DNA from 2 places in the Rhizobium sp. KNZ14-9A genome. Region 2 is predicted to be linked to the other one. Evidence: riboswitches for the same ligand, from Rfam matches in the RefSeq annotation. Region 2 holds a riboswitch; the other holds the start of a gene.
The links. A riboswitch is a leader RNA that binds a small molecule or an ion and turns the genes downstream of it on or off. The one in region 2 is predicted to bind cobalamin.

Region 1: linked by a shared signal. The riboswitch ahead of nrdH (glutaredoxin-like protein NrdH) and the one ahead of bluB (5,6-dimethylbenzimidazole synthase) in region 2 are both predicted to bind cobalamin.

The regions. Positions count from the first base shown of each region.
Region 1 covers NZ_JBPGXB010000002.1:4,315,505-4,323,286, forward strand. The annotation lists gene metE (5-methyltetrahydropteroyltriglutamate--homocysteine S-methyltransferase) at 72-2,396, shown strand; cobalamin riboswitch at 2,573-2,800, shown strand; gene nrdH (glutaredoxin-like protein NrdH) at 3,068-3,289, shown strand; gene nrdI (class Ib ribonucleoside-diphosphate reductase assembly flavoprotein NrdI) at 3,303-3,716, shown strand; gene nrdE (class 1b ribonucleoside-diphosphate reductase subunit alpha) at 3,695-5,899, shown strand; gene nrdF (class 1b ribonucleoside-diphosphate reductase subunit beta) at 5,916-6,890, shown strand; gene ACR9ZQ_RS28145 (adenylate/guanylate cyclase domain-containing protein) at 6,984-7,782, shown strand, end outside.
Region 2 covers NZ_JBPGXB010000002.1:1,711,259-1,719,040, forward strand. The annotation lists gene ACR9ZQ_RS14995 (MFS transporter) at 1-1,246, opposite strand, end outside; cobalamin riboswitch at 1,389-1,578, shown strand; gene bluB (5,6-dimethylbenzimidazole synthase) at 1,621-2,322, shown strand; gene ACR9ZQ_RS15005 (MFS transporter) at 2,340-3,884, opposite strand; gene ACR9ZQ_RS15010 (LysR family transcriptional regulator) at 4,019-4,873, shown strand; gene ACR9ZQ_RS15015 (DUF2865 domain-containing protein) at 4,903-5,985, opposite strand; gene ACR9ZQ_RS15020 (ribonuclease H family protein) at 6,183-6,716, shown strand; gene ACR9ZQ_RS15025 (NADP-dependent malic enzyme) at 6,765-7,782, opposite strand, start outside.

The DNA.
Region 1 (7,782 bases), 2.6 Mb from region 2:
GGCATTCCCATGGCCGTATCTCGTCGATGCGTTGCGCCGCAGCCTTGCCCATAACCTTCGGGGTAAGGAAAATGACTATCAAGACTGCAAATCTCGGCTTTCCCAGGATCGGAAAGCATCGCGAACTCAAATTCGCACTGGAGAGCTACTGGGCCGGCAAATCCGATGCCGGCGCGCTTCTCGATGTCGCGAAGCGGCTGCGGGCGGAAAACTGGCTCCTGCAGAAGCAGAAGGGGATCGACGTCATCCCCTCGAACGATTTCTCGCTTTACGACCATGTGCTCGACACGGCGGTCATGGTCGGCGCCATTCCCGCCGCCTATGGCTGGAAGGGCGGGCAAGTTTCTCTCGACACCTATTTCGCGATGGCGCGCGGCTCCACCGGCGAAGAGGCGCATGTCGATTGCGGCCATCAGCACCATCACGGGCATGGCGCGCCGGCGCTGGAAATGACGAAATGGTTCGACACGAACTACCACTACATGGTGCCGGAACTCGGCCCCGATCAGACCTTTGCCCTGACGGCGAACAAGCCACTTGATGCCTTCGTCGAGGCCAAGACACTTGGCATCCACACCCGGCCGGTCATCCTCGGTCCGGTTACCTTCCTGAAACTCGCCAAGGGAAGCGAAGAAGGTTTTGCGCCGATTGACCTGCTTGCACGCTTGTTGCCTGTTTATACAAAAGTACTGGCAGAACTTCGTGCAGCCGGTGTCGACTGGGTGCAGATCGACGAACCTTGCTTCGTGCTCGATCTTTCACAGGAAGAGCAGGCAGCACTGCAGCATACCTATCGTGCGCTGCATGAATTGGTGCCCGACCTGAAGATCATGGTCGCCACCTATTTCGGCGCGATCGGCGACAATCTGCCGACGGCGCTCTCGCTCCCGGTTGCCGGCCTGCATGTCGATCTCGTTCGCGCTCCACAGCAGATCGATGCCCTTTTCAAGGCACCCAGCGATCTGACATTTTCGCTTGGCGTCATCGACGGGCGCAATATCTGGAAGGCAGACCTTGCGGCGATCCGGGAGAGGATCGAGCCGCTTGTCCAGCACTTTGGTGCGGACCGGCTACAGATCGCGCCGTCCTGCTCGCTGCTGCACGCGCCGATCGATCTGGAACTGGAGAGCGGGCTGGATGGTGAGATGAAATCATGGCTCGCCTTCGCTGCCCAGAAGCTTGATGAGCTCGCAGCGCTCGGTGATGCCGGCAAGGCCTCCCAGGTGATTGCGGCAGCCTCGCAGGCCGTTGCATCGCGCGCCGTATCTACGCGCGTACATGATCTGAAGGTCAGACAGCGGGTTGCCGCGATCGACGAGGCGATGAAGACACGCAGCAGCGATTTTGCCGAGCGGACCGGACTGCAGGAGCGTAAGCTTCGCTTGCCGCTGTTCCCGACGACGACGATCGGCTCCTTCCCGCAGACATCAGATGTTCGAAAGTCCCGCTCCGCTTTCACCAAGGGCACGATCAGCGAGGCGGATTATGATGCCTTTCTGAAAAAGGAGACCGAAGCGGCGATCCGCTGGCAGGAGGAAATCGGCCTCGACGTGCTTGTCCACGGCGAATTCGAGCGCAACGACATGGTGCAGTATTTCGGTGAGCAGCTTTCCGGCTTCGCCTTCACTCAACATGCCTGGGTGCAGAGCTATGGCTCCCGTTACGTCCGACCGCCTGTTATCTTCGGCGACGTCTCCCGGCCGAAGCCGATGACAGTCGAGTGGTGGCGCTATGCGCAGTCGCTGACGGAGAAGCCCGTGAAGGGCATGCTGACGGGGCCGGTGACGATCCTCAACTGGTCCTTCGTGCGCGACGATCTCTCTCGCGCCGACGTCAGCCGGCAGATCGCGCTGGCGATCCGCGACGAGGTGCTCGATCTCGAAAGGGCCGGTGCGGCAATGATCCAGATCGACGAGGCGGCGCTGCGCGAGGGCCTGCCGCTGCGCAAGGCTGACTGGAAGACCTATCTCGACTGGGCCGTCGAGAGTTTCCGCCTATGCGCCTCCGGCGTGGCGGACGAAACGCAGATCCATACGCATATGTGCTATTCGGAGTTCAACCAGATCATCGATGCCATCGCGGCGATGGATGCCGATGTGATCTCCATCGAGACGTCACGTTCGAAGATGGAACTGCTGGAGGCCTTCCGTAGCTACAAATATCCGAACGAGATCGGCCCCGGCGTCTATGACATCCATTCGCCACGCGTTCCCGATGTCGAGGAGATGACGGAGCTTCTGACGCTGGCGCGCGAGCGTCTGACGGACGGGCAGCTCTGGATCAATCCGGATTGCGGATTGAAGACGCGCAAGTGGGAAGAGGTTCGCCCGGCGCTCGTCAACATGGTCGCTGCCGCCCGAATATTACGACATGCCGCATCGACGATTCGGGCCTGAACCTGAACTCGAAAATCAGAGAGCCGGCTATAGGCCGGCTCTCTTCATTGGGGCCCTCTCCACAGCCTGCTTTCTTTAAGCATTCGTTAACCACGTTTTTCACAGGAATGTAGCAATTTCAAACATGCCGTAACGCGACGCACAAACCATCCGTTGACGCCAACTCCGATTCGAGTACTATATCTAGTGTTCAAGGTTCCTTCGATTCGCTAGGGATCGCAGGCTAAGACGGGAATACGGTGCGCTTTGCCATGATGGCAAAACAAAGCCGGAGCTGCCCCCGCAACTGTAAGCGGCGAGCAACTGTCCGATTTCAGGTCACTGAGGCATGATGCTTTGGGAAGGCTGCGGGCAGGGTGCTTCGACCCGCGAGCCAGGAGACCTGCCTTGAACGAGAAACGTCCACGGGCGGGGTGTCCGGAAGGTTGCGTGCATGTCAGGCGGATCAAATCCGCACCTGTTGCGCTGCCCCTGAACGTCCGCATGAACACTTCGGGGTTGAAGTCATGTCGAGAGCATCGAAACCGCCGCCCGCGCAGATCCTGCGAGGAATAATGCCTGGCGTGTAAAGCGCCAACTTTGTCAGATCATTCTCAAGCGTTGCCCCGGACGCCGCAAGGCGCCCGATCCTAGTTCTGCGTCCGGAATCCATTGACATCACGAGGAACATGATGAGCGTTACCGTTTACAGCAAGCCTGCCTGCGTTCAGTGCACAGCGACCTACCGCGCCCTCGACCGTCTGGGCGTAGACTATCAGATCATCGATATCTCGGAAGATGCCGACGCCCTCGATCGTGTGCGCGGCATGGGCTACATGCAGGTTCCGGTCGTCGTTGCCGGCGAGCAGCACTGGGCGGGCTTCCGCCCTGATATGATCAGCGCGCTCTCCTGATCGGAGAAGAGCGGTGGGCCTGATCGTCTATTATTCCAGCCGGTCCGAGAATACCCATCGTTTCGTCGAGAAGCTGGGACTGCGCGCGGCGCGCATTCCTCTCGGCGCTGAAGACATCCACATTCGCGAACCCTATGTGCTGATCTCGCCCACCTATTGCGGGGACGGCGGCCCCGGGATCGTAAAGGGAGCCGTGCCCAAGCAGGTGATCCGTTTCCTCAACGAGGCGGAAAACCGCACCAACATCCGCGGCGTCATTGCTGCGGGCAACAGCAATTTCGGCGAGACCTACGGGCTTGCCGGCGACGTGATCTCACAGAAGTGCCAGGTGCCGTATCTCTACAGGTTCGAGCTTTTGGGGACTGCCGAGGATGTCGCCAATGTCAAAGACGGGATGGGACGATTTTGGACACGGGAACAAATTTGACGCGGGATGCGGGCGCAAAACCGCTTCATAGTTCAGCTCAGCCCGCTGGCGAGCGGTCTTTGAAGGCCGTGGAAGTGCTGGATTATCACGCGCTGAACGCAATGCTGAACCTCTATGACGAGCAGGGCAAGATACAGCTCGACAAGGATCGCATGGCGGCCAAGCAGTATTTCCTGCAGCATGTGAACCAGAACACGGTGTTCTTCCATAACCTCAGGGAGAAGCTCGATTATCTGGTGACCGAAGGCTATTACGAGCAGGAAGTGCTCGACCAGTATTCCTTCAATTTCGTCCGCGACCTGTTCGACGAGGCCTATGCCAAGAAGTTCCGTTTCCCGACTTTCCTCGGCGCCTTCAAATATTACACCAGCTACACGCTGAAGACCTTCGACGGAAAGCGCTATCTGGAGCGCTACGAAGACCGTATCTGCATGGTGGCGCTGGCTCTTGCCCGAGGCAATGAACAGCTCGCCCGCGATCTGGTCGAGGAGATCATTACCGGCCGTTTCCAGCCGGCAACGCCGACTTTCCTCAATGCCGGCAAGAAGCAGCGCGGCGAGCTCGTCTCGTGCTTTCTGCTGCGTGTCGAAGACAATATGGAATCGATCGGCCGCTCCATCAATTCGGCGCTGCAGCTTTCCAAGCGCGGCGGTGGTGTGGCGCTATCGCTGACGAACATCCGCGAGGCTGGTGCGCCAATCAAGCAGATCGAAAACCAGTCTTCCGGCATCATCCCCGTCATGAAGCTGCTCGAAGACTCGTTCTCCTACGCCAATCAGCTCGGTGCTCGGCAGGGTGCAGGTGCCGTTTATCTCAACGCCCATCACCCTGACATCATGCGCTTCCTTGATACCAAGCGCGAAAATGCTGACGAGAAGATCCGCATCAAGACGCTGTCGCTCGGCGTCGTCGTGCCCGACATCACTTTCGAACTCGCCAAGAACAATGAGGATATGTACCTCTTCTCGCCCTATGACGTGGAGCGGGTCTATGGTGTGCCCTTCACCGAGATATCGGTGACGGAGAAGTACCGCGAGATGGTGGCGGATGCCCGTATCACAAAGAAGAAGATCAAGGCGCGCGAATTCTTCCAGGTAATTGCCGAAATTCAGTTCGAGAGCGGTTATCCCTACATCATGTTCGAAGACACGGTGAACCGGGCAAACCCGATCGCCGGCCGCATCAGCATGAGCAATCTCTGCTCCGAAATCCTGCAGGTCAGCGAAGCGAGCACCTTCAACGACGACCTTTCCTACAAGGTGATGGGCAAGGATATCTCGTGCAATCTCGGCTCGCTGAATATCGCCATGGCGATGGATTCGGCCGATTTCGGCAAGACGATCGAGACCTCGATCCGCGCGCTGACGGCCGTTTCCGACATGAGTCACATCTCCTCGGTTCCATCGATCGAGAAGGGCAATGACGACAGCCATGCAATCGGCCTCGGCCAGATGAACCTGCATGGATACCTCGCCCGCGAGCGCATCCATTACGGTTCGGAAGAGGGCGTCGATTTCACCAATATCTATTTCTACACGGTAACCTATCACGCGCTGCGCGCCTCCAACCGTCTGGCGGTCGAACGTGGCGCAAGCTTCAAGGGCTTCGAGAATTCGAAATATGCCTCGGGCGACTATTTCGACAAATATACCGAGCAGGAATGGAAGCCGGCGACCGAGAAGGTTCAGGCGCTCTTCGACGATGCCGGTATTCATATCCCGACGCAGGAAGACTGGCTGGAGCTGAAGAAGGCCGTGATGGCTTCGGGCCTCTATAACCAGAACCTGCAGGCGGTGCCGCCGACGGGCTCGATCTCCTACATCAATCACTCGACCTCCTCGATCCATCCGATCGTCTCGAAGATCGAGATCCGCAAGGAAGGCAAGATCGGCCGCGTCTACTATCCGGCGCCGTTCATGACCAACGACAATCTCGACTACTATCAGGATGCCTACGAGATCGGGCTCGATAAGATCATCGACACCTATGCGGCGGCCACTCAGCATGTCGACCAGGGCCTGTCGCTGACGCTGTTCTTCCGCGACACGGCAACGACGCGCGATATCAACCGAGCCCAGATCTATGCCTGGAAGAAGGGCATCAAGACGATCTACTACATCCGCCTTCGCCAGATGGCGCTGTCCGGCACCGAGGTGCAGGGCTGCGTATCCTGCACGCTTTAAACGACCGGAGATGATGATGAACATGCAATTCAAACCGGTCAGCCGCGTGCGCGCCATCAACTGGAACCGTATCGAGGACGACAAGGATCTCGAAGTCTGGAACCGTCTGACCGGCAATTTCTGGCTGCCGGAAAAGGTGCCGCTGTCGAACGACATTCCCTCCTGGGGGACACTGACGCCGGCCGAGCAGCAGCTGACGATCCGCGTCTTCACCGGGCTGACGCTGCTCGACACGATCCAGAACGGTGTCGGCTCCGTCAAGCTGATGGCCGATGCGGCAACGCCGCATGAGGAAGCGGTGCTCTCCAACATCTCCTTCATGGAAGCCGTGCATGCGCGCTCCTATTCCTCGATCTTCTCGACGCTCTGCCTGACGCCCGATGTCGACGATGCCTATCGCTGGTCGGAAGAAAACGAGTTCCTGCAGAAGAAGTCGGCGCTGATCATGGAGCATTATGCTTCCGGCGATCCGCTGAAGAAGAAGGTTGCGAGCGTCTTCCTCGAAAGCTTCCTCTTCTATTCCGGCTTCTATCTGCCGATGTACTGGTCGAGCCGCGCCAAGCTCACCAACACGGCCGACATGATCCGCCTCATCATCCGTGACGAGGCCGTGCACGGCTATTATATCGGCTACAAGTTCCAGCGCGGACTTGAAAAGCTCTCCGAAGAGCGCCGCCAGGAGATCAAGGATTTTGCCTTCGACCTGCTGCTCGAGCTCTACGACAACGAAGCGAAATATACCGAAGCGCTCTATGACGGCGTCGGGCTGACCGAGGACGTCAAGAAGTTCCTGCATTACAACGCCAACAAGGCGCTGATGAACCTCGGCTATGAGGCGCTGTTCCCGGCTGACGCCTGCAAGGTCAATCCGGCGATCCTGTCTGCGCTTTCGCCGAATGCCGATGAGAACCATGACTTCTTCTCGGGCTCCGGCTCCTCCTATGTCATCGGCAAGGCGGTGGCGACCGAGGACGAAGACTGGGATTTCTGAGGTTTATCTTTACGAAGCCTCTTATCATTCGGTCCGCTATCGCCCACATTCAGCGCGGTGTATTCGTTGAATGTGGCGTAGCGGGAGTTTTTTATGAGGCCCTCTTTCGAAGCGACTGATCCGGCAAGTGAAGCTGCCGAAGGCGTCTGGCCAATCCGCAGGCGCCGAATTCTCGATTGGCTGATCAACGAGACCCGCAACGAGCGTTTCATCGACAATATCCTGGTGGAGATGTGCAAGCGGCTGCTGGCAGCCGGCGTGCCGGTGAACCGGTCGAGCTTGCATTTCCGCACGAACCATCCGCAATGGATCGGCGCTCGCATCCTGTGGGTGGAAGGCATGGAAGAGGCAAAGATCGACACCTTTGCTTACGGGGTGGAAACCACGCCGCAATTCCTCAATAGCCCGGTCAACGAGATCCACAAAGGCGCCAACGAGGTGCGGAAGAACCTTGAGGATTTATGGGAGGGCGACGACTATCCCTTCTACCAGGAACTGCGCGACGACGGCTATTCCGAATATATCGCCTGGCCGATCGATCATACGTTCGACAAGCGCCACGTCGTTACGTTCTCCACCAATAGGCCAGGCGGTTTTACCGGCGAACACGTGGATTTCCTGCGCGATCTGCTGCCTGCTCTCACTCTCGTCAGCGAGATCCGGCTCAAGAACATCATGGCGCGCACGCTGCTGCAGACTTATGTCGGGCCGCATGCGAGCGAACAGATTCTCTCCGGCGTCATCACCCGCGGCAGCGGCACGACCGTCGGCGCGGCGATCATGATCTGCGACCTGCGCGATTTCACGGCGATCTCCGATCTCTGGCCGCGCGACGACGTCATCCAGTTGCTCAACGATTATTTCGATGCCATGTCCGATCCGATCGAACGGC
Region 2 (7,782 bases):
AGACCAAAAGCTTGCCGCCGTGGAAGCTCGAGGAGATTTCCAGGATCGTGCCGGCTACCGCAACGCCCATGGCCATGGAGATGCGCTGCGCCACCGCGTTGATGGCAGTCGCCTGGCTGCTGTCGGCCTCGTCCACATCGCCGAAGACCATGGCATTGACGCCCGAAAAGGCCATGGAGCGGAGGAGGCCGCCGACAAGAAGACAGCCCATGATGACATACATCGGCGTTTCGGCAGTGAAGAAGCCATTCACGCCGAGGAAGATTGCCGCGAGGAAGGTCGTCAGCGCGATGACGTTGCGGAAGCCGAAGGCGTTATAGGTGCGGTTGGCCGCAAATTTCGAGCCCATGGAGCCAAGAGCGCTGATGAAGGTGATCGAGCCTGACTGCAGCGGCGTCAGGCCGAAGCCGAGCTGCAGCATCAGCGGCATCAGGAAGGGCAGCGCGCCCAGGCCCATGCGGAAATTCGAGGCGCCGAGGATTGCCGCCCGGAACATCGGGTAACGAAACATCTTGGGGTCGAGCAGCGGATGCGGCGTGCGCCTGGCATGCACGAAATAGAGGATGCCGGAGAGGACGCCGACGGCGACAGTGACATAGCCGTAGATGACGGGAACGGCGGGCAGGCTGATGACGGAGAGGCCGAATACGAAACCGGCAAAGCCGATACCCGACAGGAAGAAGCCCGGAAAATCCATCGGCTTCGGGCTGCGCGGCTCGACGGCCGGCAGGAAACGGGTGACGAGGACGATGCCGATAATGCCGATCGGCACATTGATCCAGAAGATCCAGTGCCAGCTGAGATATGTCGTCAGGAAGCCGCCGATCGGCGGGCCCATGATCGGGCCGATCAGCGCCGGAATGGTCAGCCATGCCATGGCATTCACCAGTTGGTGACGTGGCGTGCCACGCACCAAGAGCAATCGCCCGACCGGCGTCATCATCGAGCCGCCGGCACCCTGGATGAGGCGGGAGATAACGAAGGCGGCGATGGAATTGGAGAATGCGCAGGCGACCGAGCCAACCATGAAAACGAAGATCGCCAGGCGGAAGATGTTGCGTGCGCCGAAGCGGTCCGACATCCAGCCGCTGATCGGGATGAAGATTGCGAGCGCCACGAGGTAGCTCGTTACCGCAAGTTTCAGCGCGATCGGCGAGGTGCCTATATCGGCAGCAATCGCCGGCAGGCTGGTGGCGATCACGGTCGAATCCATCTGTTCCATGAACAGGGCGACCGCAAGGATCATCGGCGTTAGACGGGACACGGGCAACCGGAAGGCAATGAGAGAGGATTCGGCGCCAGCGGCGTCGGGTCTCGTTCTAGGCCAGCATTTTCAGCCTGTCCACGAAATGAATGTCGCATGCAGCTTGCCGCCATGCCGTTTCCGCGCCATAGATCACCCGTCAGGTGCCCGCTTTCACAAGCGGGAGAATCGGGAATCCGGCGCAAGACCGGAACGTGCCCAACGCTGTAAGGCCGACGCTTGCCGCATAGAATGCCACTGGCCGCAAGGCCGGGAAGGTAGCGGTCAAGCGGATGACGCCAAGTCAGAAGACCGGCCTGGCAAGATAGACCCAACCCGCGCGGACGGCGGGCGGTTGCGTTGTTGGGGATTTGACGATGCGACCCATTGATGATGCCGTTTGCCCGGCATCCAGCTTTTCTGCGGCCGAACGCGAGGCCGTCTATCACGCGATCATGACGCGGCGTGACGTGCGCAGCCAGTTCCTGCCCGATCCCTTGCCGGATGATCTGGTGACGCGTCTTTTGACCGCCGCGCATCACGCGCCCTCGGTCGGCTTCATGCAGCCGTGGAATTTCATTCTGGTGAAGAGCGTCGAGGTAAGGGCGCGGGTACGCGATGCCTTCCTTAGGGCGAATGAAGAAGCGGCCCGCATGTTCGACGGCGAGCGGCAGGAGCAATACCGTTCGCTGAAGCTCGAAGGCATTGTCCAGGCGCCGCTCGGCATCTGCGTGACCTGCGATCCAACCCGCAGCGGCAGCGTGGTGCTGGGGCGCACGCATAATCCGCGTATGGACAGCTATTCCACCGTCTGCGCCATCCAGAACCTGTGGCTTGCTGCTCGCGCCGAAGGGGTGGGCATCGGCTGGGTCAGCATTTTTCGCGAGGGTGACCTGAAGGAGATCCTCGGCATTCCCGATCACATCGAGATGGTCGCCTGGCTCTGCGCCGGCTTCGTCGACCGGCTCTATGATAAGCCGGAACTGGCGGTCAAAGGCTGGCGGCAGCGGATGGCGCTGGAAGAGCTGGTTTTCCATGACGGCTGGGGGCAGGTGGAAAGCGAGGCCGCGCCGGTCTGAGCCGGCGCGGGTGTGCATCATTCTGCCGGCTGGGTGCCGCAATCCTCGGCGCAGGCCGGCGTCTTCCAATGGGCGAAGACGAGGAAGCTTGCGGCGGCGAGAAGCCAGACACCAATCGCGCCATAGAGCATGACGCCACCGAAGCCTGCGACCAGCGCATCATGCACCGTCCCGGCCGGAATGTCTGGCAGGGAGGCAATGTTGCCGGCGGAGATCCGTTCGGCGAGCAGGCGCAGGTCGCCGGCATCCGTCGAGGTTGGCAAGGTGCTCTTGAGGTGGGAGAGCACGCCGCTGAACAGGATGAAGCCCATGACGGCGATGTTGATGGCGAGCGAGATCATCCGGGCGCTCATGTCGATGCCGGAAGCCATGCCGGCGCGATCGCTGGAGACAGCGCCTGTCGTCGTATTGGTGACCGGAGTGTTGGTGAAGCCAAGCCCGATGCCGGCAAGCAGCGCGCCAGGCAGCATCGTCAGCCAGCTTGGCGCGGCGGCGGCACTGCCTGATTTCATCAGCAGGAAGCCGAGCCCGATGGTGAAAAGGCCGCCGGGAATGATGATGCCCGGCCGATAGCGCAGCATGAGCCGTTCGGCGAGCGGCGGTACGACGAGCGTCGGCAGCGTATAGGCAAGCAGCGCCAGACCCGCGGCCACACTGCCATAACCGAGACCGGCTTCATACCAGATCGGCAGATAGATCATGAAGGGCCAGAAGCTGATATTCATGGCAGCCGAGCCGATGATGGCGCCCGAGAAGGCGCGGATGCCGAAGACCGAGGCATCGAACATCGGTCGCGGGTTCAGCCTCTCGGCGAAGATGAAGGCGACGAGGCTTGCCGCGGAAAGTCCGATAATGGCAAGCGCGGTAGGGCTGGCAAAGCCGAGAGCCGGACCCTGGGTGATGAAGAAAGCGAGGCAGAAGACCGCCAGCGAAAGGGTGGCGATGCCGGCGATATCGAGCCGTCCTGCAGCGGGGTCACGCAATTCCTCAACACCCGTTACGGCAAGGGCCACCGTCACGGCAGCCAGCACGGCATGGATGAGGAAGACCCATTGCCAGCCGGCGGCTGCTACGATCGCAACGCCTATGATCGGGCCAAAGCCGAGGCCGATGCCGAAGATGATGCCCCACCAGCCGAAGGCCATGCTGCGGGCTCTGCCCTCCGGGAATTGATGGGAGAGGACGGCCACCTGGCAGATCAGCATCACGCCGCCGCTCATGCCCTGCAGAAAGCGAGCAACGATTAGCAGCGAAACATCCTGAGCAAGGCCGGCAATCAGCGAGGTGAGGCCAAAGGCGGCAATGCCGATCAGGAAGACGCGCTTGCGGCCGTAGCGATCGGCTAATGTGCCTGCTGCCATCAGCACCGTCGTCACGGCGATCGTATAGGCATTCATGATCCATTGCAGCGCGCTGAAATCGGCATGCAGCACCTTTTCCAGCGTCGGCAGGATTGCCGGTACGCTCGATATTTCAAGGCCGAACATCAGTGAGGAGAGGCAGGCCGCCATCAGGGCGACGATGCCTCTGATACGTGAGGATGGAGGGGAGGCAGAGGTCATGCTTTGGCCTTTCGACGTTGAGACTTACAAGGGTGACATCCGTTGTCGTCCATTTGCGTCAGCATAAGCAGAGCTTGATCATTACAGAATTGGATGATTGACTATTTCAGACACAACAATTTCGGATAGATCCAATGACCATGCTCGATGTCGATTCCGTTCAGGCTTTCGTGACGATCGCCGAGAACAAGAGCTTCACCCGCGCCGCCAATGAGCTCGGCAGCACGCAAGGGGCGATCAGCGTCAAGCTCAAACGGCTGGAGGAGCGGCTCGGCCATCGGCTGATCGAACGCACGCCGCGGCTGGTGCGGCTTTCGGCACAGGGGGCGGTATTTCTTGATGCCGCACGGGAATTCCTCGCTGCCCATGACCGGGCGATCGCGGCACTTTCCTCGTCGCGCCGTCATTTCAGGCTGGGCATTGCGGCCCATGTCGCCGGCCCGGAAGTGCCGACGCTGCTTGCGCGCCTCAATGCCCATGATCCGGGGCTGACGATCGAGGTGCGGCTCGACAATTCCTGCGAGTTGCTCGCCGCCTTCGATCGCGGCGACCTGGATGCGGCGATCGTCCGTCGGGACGAGGACCGGCGCGACGGCGAGGTTCTGGCACCGGAGCATTTCGGCTGGTTTGCAACGCCGCAATTCGAATATCGCCGCGGCGAACCGCTGCGTCTTGCAGCACTGTCGCCCAACTGCAAGGTGCGGGATGTCTGCACCCGGGCGCTCGATGCGGCCGGCATTCCCTGGGCGGAAGTCTTCCTCGGCGGAGGCTCTTCGGCTGTGACAGCAGCCGTTTCAGCCGGGCTTGCCGTCTCGACCTTCTCCCATCGTCTGGCGCCTGTCGGCACGATCGAGGTCAGCGAGCGCTTCGGCCTGCCGGCGCTGCCATCCTCCGAGGTCGTGCTGCATTCGACACTGACGGATGCCAAGTCGCGTGCGGCGCTGCGCACACTGGCGGCAGCCTTCCGGGAGCACCGCTCGTCAAACTGAAGATGCGATTTTGATTGCCGATATCGTGGTTATTGCTGTTGTTGGGGCTGCGGGCCTGATGTCGCCGGATTGGTGAGATCGATCTTGCCCTGATCGCCGGCCAGGAATTGCGGGCCAACCTGGCGCACCTTGTTGCTGGCGGGGTCGTAGGGACGATCCGGCACCTGCGCCTGCGGGGCGGGCGGGGCGCTCGCAGCCTTCGGTGCTTCCATATGGATCGTGGTGATCGAACCCTTCGGCTCAGGCGCCGGCGCATAGGCTGCCTGGCTCTTGCGCATTTCCTCGTAATAGGCGGTCAGATTGCAGGAGCAGGCGGATTTTTCGCCGGGTGCGCGGGTCTTGTAGGCGAAGGCATTCTTCATCGCGCCATAGGGGGCGCCCGTTGCCGTCGAGATCATGTTCGAGGCTTCGGCGCTGGAGATGTCGCGGTAATAGAGCTCCGTCTCCACACCAGGGCACATCTTGGCGCAGGTCGCGGCATCGCGGCCGAAATCGACCGAGGTTGCATTATTGCTGATCGGGAAGAAGCCACCGTCGCAGGTGCGTACGCAGATGGTGCTGACGGGCGAGAGCATTTCCGCCCGCGGCAGGCCGTAACGCTCGCCGCCGCCAAGCGGAATGAAGGTGTCGCCGCGCATGGCCTGCTCCTCGATGGAAGGAGCCGGAGCATAGGCATCACCCTGCGCAGGTTCGCTAAAGCTGTCGCTGTTGCAGCCATTGTCTTCGAGTGCGGCCATCAGCCCCTCGCGGGCCGGATCGGCACCACCCTGGCGCAACTCGTTGCGGCGGTCCTGCAGGTAGCGGATATTGTCCACCATCTTGGCTTCGGACTGCTCGAGCTCCTCACAGAAGCCGGCATTTTCGCCGCCGACGACGACCATGCTGCCCGACGTGCAGCCGTAGCGGCGCAGATCGCCGCGCACCTTGCGCAATTCCAGGTTCTGTTCGGCAAGCGCGCCCGCATATTGGCGCATCTCGACCCCATTCGTGCCGATCGATTGCGGCAAATCGGCAAGACGCCCGCGCAGATCCTCACAGATCGCATTGGTCTCAGCGGCTGCCGGAACCGCGAATGCCAGAAAGAAGACGAGATACAGGTTTCGGCGCTTCACGAGGTCGTCCCGGAATGAGAAAGTATCTATCGGTCAATTGCGGCTTCAACCGACCGCGCTTTGTCTTAACGTATTTCCCTTAATAGGCTCGAAGTAATTCCTAGCGCATTTTTGCGATCTTATCCAGCAAGCCCTATGCTTCCACTCCCATCTCTCCCGCAGCTACGCGCGAGCCCACTGATATCTAAATGGCTGATATGACAGGAACTTCCGACGAGATTCGTTCTCTCTCAACGACATCGGCAAAACTGGAAGCCCGACACGGCCTTCACGTTTTCGTGGACGGCTGTTATGAGCCCGGTGAGCGGCAGGGCGGGTGGGCCTTCGTCGCCTACCGCGATGGCGTAGAAATCGCGTCCGGTTTCGGCGGCGTAGAAGATTCCGCCAATAATGCGATGGAACTGACTGCCGTGCTTGAGGCGGCAATTTGGATCAGCCGCACAGCAGAGGGCGTGGCAGCGGTCATCTGGTCCGATTCCGTCTACGCCGTAGACGGCTGCAACAGCTGGCGTCCTATCTGGAGGAACAATGGCTGGAAGAAAAGCAACCCAGGTGGCAAGGCCAGAAACCGGGCGATATCAGATGCGGAGCTCTGGAAAGCCGTCGATATCGCGCTATCCCAGAATCCATTGATAGCGATTGCCTGGTGCAAGGGCCATTCCGGCATTGAAGGTAACGAACGCGCCGACGAGCTGTCGGATCAGGGACGCCGATCCATACGGCGTGCCTGATATGCCGGAAGCCAACGGCCGTCGCTTCGCAGACGGCCGCAGCGCGGCTTACGCCGGCTGCGATGCCTCGACAACAGCAAGGGCTGCCATGTTGACCACGCCGCGAGACGTGACGGACGGCGCCAGGATATGGGCCGGCATTGCGGTACCGAGCAGGATCGGGCCGACATGCAGGCCGTCGGTCATCGACTTGACGACACCGAGCGTGATGTTGGCCGCATCGAGGTTCGGGAAGACCAGCAGGTTGGCTTCGTCATGCAGCGTGGTGTGCGGCATGACGCGGCGGCGCAGCTCCTCGGAGATCGCGCTTTCACCGTGCATTTCGCCGTCGACTTCGAGTTCGGGAGCCGCTTCACGCACCAGCTGCAGCGCATTGCGCATCTTGGTGGCGCTTTCGGATTCACGCGAGCCAAAGTTCGAATGCGACACGAGGGCGGCGCGCGGGGTGATGCCGAAGCGCTTGATTTCCTCGGCTGCCAGCACTGTCGCCTCGGCGATTTCCTCAGCCGTCGGATTGAAGGTCACATAGGTGTCGGTGAAGAAGGTTGCGCCGCGCTGCGAAATCAACAGGCTGAGCGCGGAGAAATCGCGAACGTTCGGACGCTTGCCGATGATCTGGCGCACGTCGCGCAGATGCTTCTCGTAACGCCCTTCGAGGCCGCAGATCAGGGCATCGGCTTCCCCACGTTTCAGCGCCAGCGCGCCGATGACGGTCGTGTTGGTACGCACGATGGTGCGCGCTGCTTCCGGTATGACGCCGCGGCGGCCGACGAGCTGCAGATAGAGATCGACATATTCGCGGAAGCGCGGATCGTCCTCGGGGTTGATGACCTCGAAATCCGAAAGAGGGCGGATGCGCAGACCGTAGCGCTTCAGGCGCGTTTCGATGACCTGCGGGCGGCCGATGATGATCGGCTCGGCAATGCCTTCTTCGATCAGAACCTGAGCGGCGCGCAGCACGCGCTCGTCTTCACCTTCCGAGAAGACGACGCGCTTGCGCTCTGCCGTCTTTGCCGCCGTGAAGATCGGCTTCATGATGAAGCCGGAGCGGAAGACGAAGCGGTTC